Regions from separate parts of the Gryllotalpicola protaetiae genome, predicted to be linked through region 1. Evidence: predicted binding sites of a transcription regulator. Region 1 holds the regulator's gene; the other holds the start of a gene.
The links. The regulator HrcA, encoded in region 1, represses chaperone genes, less so after heat shock. The targets are predictions, from matches to a motif close to TTNGCACTCGNNNNNNNCGAGTGCNAA.
Positions count from the first base shown of each region.

Region 2: a site for HrcA is predicted at 1,287-1,313, ahead of groL (chaperonin GroEL). Genes of this name have one in related genera too.

Region 1 covers NZ_CP032624.1:3,541,495-3,544,698, reverse strand. Annotated here, with positions in the region: gene D7I44_RS18345 (hypothetical protein) at 1-134, opposite strand, end outside; gene hrcA (heat-inducible transcriptional repressor HrcA) at 1,040-2,083, shown strand; gene dnaJ (molecular chaperone DnaJ) at 2,107-3,204, shown strand, end outside.
Region 2 covers NZ_CP032624.1:841,514-844,717, forward strand. Annotated here, with positions in the region: gene groL (chaperonin GroEL) at 1-1,244, opposite strand, end outside; gene D7I44_RS04205 (cold-shock protein) at 1,436-1,639, opposite strand; gene D7I44_RS04210 (LytR C-terminal domain-containing protein) at 1,806-2,354, opposite strand; gene D7I44_RS04215 (DUF3263 domain-containing protein) at 2,419-2,676, opposite strand; gene D7I44_RS04220 (GNAT family N-acetyltransferase) at 2,681-3,181, opposite strand.

The DNA.
Region 1 (3,204 bases):
GTGCTGAAGTCTGTGGCAGACCCGTTGACCCCTTCTTCGATCGCGATTGTCCCGTCGGCGCGTACCTCGCGTGGGTCCGCGATCGGTGGCGCCGCACTCCCATCTCTTGAGTCCTGGGCGGGCAGCTCGGGCACGGTCTCAAGACTGTCTGGCGCCCCCTGAATGACAGCACTGAACGGTATACCTGAGGGCGTTTCTCCGGCCCAAGTCTGTTCTGCCTCGTCACCGGTGTGCGACAGCACTGTCACAGATCTTCCGGTTGAGTCACTCACAGCGAGAGCGAGATCGTCAATGGCCCATCGGACCCGGTCGGCGAAGCTCCAATTCCGACAGCCGCTGCAAGCAAGACGAGCGCCAGCCCGGATGAAGCTTTTCTTCGAAAGCCGAATGGAATATGCAACTCATTCCCCCCAATTGAACGATATGACCGGCGTGTGCGTCAGCCATGACAAACATATGACTCGCCTATTCCGAATGGGAAGCTTTTGTGGTGGTACCTGTCGATCTTGACCACTGTCGGCACGGGTCCGCGGAACCTCCTCGGGCAAACGAGCCCACCGCCGCTCGGGGATGTTGGCGGCGGGGACGACCGGAGCTAACCCTGTGGGGCGAAGGTCGCGCGTGCGGCTTCGATCAGCTCAGGCGGAACAGGCTCGCCCGGGTACGGGGCGATCGCTTCCAACGCGTCGTAAGCGGCCGGGCTGAATCCCATGTGCTCCGGCCGTATACACACCGGTAGCCCACAGGACGAAGTGCCTCCAGACAGTACTCCTGAGATGAGCCCGGGCGAGGCGCCAAAACTCGGCGTCCGTGATCGACAGGGGGTCCACGCGCACCGCGACAGAAGCAGGACCGTGCACGGCAACCTCATCACGCACCTTGCGAATCACGCATTCGGGGCCGAAGCCATACATCACAGCGGCGCGGCGCTTCTCTATGGAACTCATGAGTGCGTCGAAGATCGATAGAGAGCGCGACACCACTGGTATCGTTGGCACTCATAGGTCTTGAGTGCCAGTCGCGGAAGGGAGCATCGTCGATGGTTTCTGAACGTGGACTCGCGGTGCTCCGCGCCATCGTGCAGGACTACGTCTCGACGCGCGAGCCGGTCGGCTCGAAGAGCATCGTCGACAAGCACCGCTTCGGGGTCTCGGCCGCGACGATCCGCAACGACATGGCCCTGCTCGAAGACGAAGAGCTGATCGCGGCGCCCCACACCTCGTCCGGCCGTGTGCCGACCGACAAGGGCTATCGGGTGTTCGTCGACCAGCTGACCGACGTGCGGCCGCTCACCTCGGCGCAGCGCCACGCGGTCGAGATCTTCCTCGGGGCCTCGGTCGACATCGACGATGTGCTCGCGCGCACGGTGCGCGCCCTTGCGCAACTGACCCACCAGGTCGCCCTCATCCAGTACCCGTCGGTGTCTCGCGCTCGCATCCAGCATCTCGAGTTCGTGGCGCTCGCGCCCCGTCGCGTGCTCGCCGTGCTCATCGCCGACACCGGCGTCGTCGAGCAGCGAGTGGTCGAGCTCGCCGTCGATCACGACGACGCGGTGCTGCGCACCCTGCGTGACGCGGCCAACGACACGCTGGCGGGCATGCCCATGGCGGATGCCGCAACCGCGCTCCCCGCCCTCGCCGAGCGCTTCCCAGACGCCTCCCGGCCGCTCGTGACCGAGCTGCTCGCCTCGGTCGCCGGCATCATCGGCTCGACCAGGCAGGAGCGCCTGATCATGGCAGGCACCGCGAACCTGGTGCGCACCGAGCACGACTTCACCGGCAGCATCTACCCGATCATGGAGGCCATTGAAGAGCAGGTCGAGCTGCTCAAGCTCTTCGGCGAGATGGCAGCCGAGCAGCACGGTGTCGTCGGCAACCGCGACGTCAGCGTGTCGATCGGGCGCGAGAACGAGCCGTTCGGGCTCGCGGAGACGTCGGTGCTGACCACGGGCTACGGCACAGCGGGCGGCGCGATCGCGCGCCTCGGCGTGCTCGGCCCGACCCGCATGGACTATTCGACGAACATGGCCGCCGTGCGCGCCGTCGCCCGCTACCTGAGCCGTGCACTCGGCGACCAGGCCTGAACTGAACTAAGGAGCCGCCACCAGTGGCAGCAGACCACTATGAAGTCCTCGGCGTCGAGCGCGAGGCCAGCCCCGACGAGATCAAGAAGGCGTACCGCCGGCTCGCGCGCGAGCTGCATCCCGACGTGAATCCGAGCCCTGAAGCCGCTGAGCGGTTCAAGCTCGTCACGCACGCCTACGACGTGCTGTCGGACCCGAAACAGCGCGAGCAGTACGACCTCGGGCCCCAGGCGGGCCCGTTCGGCGGCGGCCAGGGCTTCGGGGGGTTCGAGGACATCTTCTCGACCTTCTTCGGCGGCGGGGGTGGCAGTCGAGGCCCGAAGTCGCGCCGCGAGCGCGGCCAGGACGCGTTGCTGCGCGTCGAGATCGATCTCGCCGACGTGATCTTCGGCGCGCATCGTGACCTCGACGTCGACACCGCCGTGCTCTGCGATCGCTGCCAGGGCTCGTGCTGTGAGCCGGGCACCCACCCGGTCACCTGCGACATCTGCAACGGCACCGGGTCGATCCAGCGCTCGGTGCGCTCGCTGCTCGGCAACGTCATGACCTCGAGCCCGTGCGGCACGTGCCGCGGCTACGGCACGATCATCGCGACGCCCTGCGTCACCTGCCAGGGCCAGGGCCGGGTGCGCGCCCGCAAGTCGATCCCGGTCGACATCCCCGCCGGAGTGGACACCGGCCTGCGCCTGCAGCTGCCGGGCCACGGCGAGGCCGGCCCCGCGGGCGGCGCAAACGGCGACCTCTACCTCGAGATCAAGGTCAAGCACGACGACGTCTTCAGCCGCGACGGCGACGACCTGCTCGCGACACTCGAGGTCTCGATGGCCGATGCGATCCTCGGGACGACGACCGAGTTCGCCGGCCTCGACGGCCAGGTCGACGTCGACGTGCACGCAGGCACCCAGAGCGCGGAGATCATCACCGTCAAGAACCGCGGCATCACGCACCTGCGCGGCAACGGCAGAGGTGACCTGCGCATCGGCATCCAGGTCGTCACACCCACCAAGCTGGGCCGAGGCGAGCGCGAGCTGATCGAGCGCTTCGCCCAGCAGTACAAGGGTGACAAGCCGCGCCTGTCCCAGTTCCAACAGGGGCTGTTCGCGAAGATCCGCGACCGGTTC
Region 2 (3,204 bases), 950 kb from region 1:
ACGCCACCGCCGGCGACGACACCCTCTTCCACAGCGGCCTTGGCGTTGCGGACTGCGTCCTCGATGCGGTGCTTGCGCTCCTTGAGCTCGACCTCGGTGGCCGCGCCCGCCTTGATGACGGCCACGCCGCCGGCGAGCTTGGCGAGGCGCTCCTGCAGCTTCTCGCGGTCGTAGTCGCTGTCGGTGCTCTCGATCTCGTTGCGGATCTGCTGCACGCGGCCGGCGATCTGGTCGGCGTCGCCGGCACCCTCGACGATGGTGGTCTCGTCCTTGGTGATGACGACCTTGCGTGCCTGGCCGAGCAGGTCGAGCGTGACGTTCTCGAGCTTGAGGCCGATCTCCTCGGAGATGACCTGGCCGCCGGTCAGGATCGCGATGTCTTGCAGCTGAGCCTTGCGGCGGTCGCCGAAGCCGGGGGCCTTGACGGCGACCGACTTGAAGATGCCGCGGATCTTGTTGACGATCAGCGTCGCCAGAGCCTCGCCGTCGACGTCTTCTGCGATGATCAGCAGTTGCTTGCCGGACTGGATCACCTTGTCGACGATGGGCAGAAGGTCCTTGATGTTGGAGATCTTCTGGTTGGCGATGAGGATATAGGGCTCCTCGAACACCGCCTCCTGGCGGTCGGGGTCGGTGACGAAGTACTGCGACAGGAAGCCCTTGTCGAAGCGCATGCCCTCGGTCAGCTCGAGCTCGGTTCCGAAGGTGTTCGACTCCTCGACGGTGACGACGCCTTCCTTGCCGACCTTGTCGATCGCCTCGGCGATGAGCTCGCCGATCTCGGGGTCTGCGGCGGAGATGGAGGCGGTCGCAGCGATCTGCTCCTTCGTCTCGACCTCCTTCGCGCCGGCGATGAGCTCGGCGGTGACCGCCTCGACGGCCTTCTCGATGCCCTTCTTCAGGCTGATCGGGTCGGCGCCGGCCGCCACGTTGCGCAGGCCCTCGCGGACGAGCGCCTGGGCGAGAACGGTCGCGGTGGTCGTGCCGTCACCGGCGACGTCGTCGGTCTTCTTGGCGACCTCCTTGACGAGCTCGGCGCCGATCTTCTCGTAGGGGTCGTCAAGCTCGATCTCCTTGGCGATGGAGACACCGTCGTTCGTGATCGTGGGGGCGCCCCACTTCTTCTCGAGGACGACGTTGCGGCCGCGCGGGCCGAGGGTCACCTTGACGGCGTCGGCGAGCTGGTTGAGACCGCGCTCGAGGCCGCGACGCGCCTCCTCGTCGAAAGCAATGATCTTTGCCATGTTGTTTCTCGTCCCTCCCGGACGTAGCAGCGAAAGATGTCGTTAGCACTCAAAACGCACGAGTGCCAAATTGATTCTGGCACTCTCCCTACGCGAGTGCAAGAAACCGGGCAGGCATCCGTCATATCTGAAATGGCGAAAGCCGCCCGGCGAGCTGCCGGGCGGCTTTCGAACTGCGAGTTGGTGTGCGCCTAGGCCAGCCGCACCGACTCCGCCTGCGGGCCCTTGGAGCCGCTACCGACCTCGAACACGACCTGCTGGCCCTCTTCGAGGCTCTTGTACCCGCTCATGTCGATGGCGGAGTAGTGGACGAACACGTCCTGGCCTCCGCCGTCGACCGTGATGAAGCCGTAGCCCTTTTCAGCGTTGAACCACTTCACGGTTCCGTTCGCCATCGTTTCTCCATTGCTTGTTCCCGTAACGCGCACACCGATACGTCGCGTCACTGTGCGCCCGATCGTAGCGAGACGGAAACGCCGGAATCCGCGGCTGGGGCCGAATCGGTCAAATGGTTACGGCGCCGATCGGACATCGTCATATCGGCGTAACACTCGCGCAGGATCAGCCCGCGTAATCGGCTCCGAGCACCGCGGTCACCACGGCGCCGTCGTTCGCGAACTGCGCCGACTGCGTGACCGTCGTCACCCCGAGCGACTGCGCGACGCCGAGCGCCACACCGCGCTGCGCCGGGTCCGAGTAGTACACGGTCGTCGTCGGCGCGGTCTGCGGCGCGTTGCCGGTCGTCACCGCGCTCCAGCCGGCGCTCTTCAGCTTCGTCGCGGCCTTGGCCGCCAGCCCGGCCCGGCCGGTGCCGTTGAGCACGCTCAGCTGGGCGGTCGGCACGATCGTCGCAGTGGGGGTCGGGGTCGCCGTCGGCGTCGGAGTCGCCGTCGGGCTGGGCGTGCCCGTCGGACCGGCCGTCTCGGTCACGGTCGCCTGCGGAGTCGGGTGCTCGCCGAACAGGTTGTTGTCGAGCACGCGCAGATAGATCCACCCTGCGCCGACGATCACGAGGATCGCGACGAGACACCACACGAGCCAGAGCAGCCCGCGCCCGCGATGCTGGGGCGCCCGGTGAGCGCCGACGCGCTCGAGATCGGCCGGGACCACATCAAAGCGATCCTTCGGGAAATTCTGGGCCATGCGCTCGGGGGAGGTCCTTCCTCGGTCGGGGTCAGTCGATCGGCCGGGTGCGAGTGGCGCGCAGCTCGCGCCGCTCGTCTCGCTGTCGCAGCAGCCGCCTCACAAGAAGGGGGTCGTAGGCGAGCGCTGCAGGGGTCTCGATCAGCCGACCGAGGATCTGATAGTAGCGGGCGCCCGAAAGGCCGAACTGGGAGCGGATCGCCTGCTCCTTCGCCGCCGGCCCCTGCAACCACTCCCGCTCGAAGTCCAGCACGGCGACCTCGAGGTCGTTGAGCGGGGCGGGAGGCATGGGCTCAGGCTAACGATGAGAGGGCTACGGGCTCTGCGGCAACGCCGGTCGCGACGCGATACATGCCGATATGGCGGATGCCCGCCTCGAGGTACACCTCGCCGTACGGCTCGAAGCCGGCCTTGGCGTAGAGAGACTGCGCGTATTCCTGCGCGTGCAGCAGAAGATCATGGCCCGGGTTGTCGGCGATCGCTGCGGTGAGCAGCCTGCTGGCGAGACCCCTGCCCCTGGCATCCGCCCTGGTCACCACACGCCCGATGACCACGTGAGCCACGCGGTGCTGGGGATCCTCGTCCCACAGTGTGCGCAGGTAGGCATGGACCGAGCCATCGTCGTCCGCGATCCAGTAGTGCCGGGTCAGCGGCTCGAGGTCGCGGTAGTCCAGCTCGGTCTCATCGACCCTCTGCTCGACGAAGAAGACGTCGGTGCGCAGCTTCGCGATCTCGTAGAGCTCCCGGGTCGTGAGCTCGTCGAATGCTTTGCAGATCACGGAACTTTCGGACACCCGGGCGAGTTTACTTAGGTGAA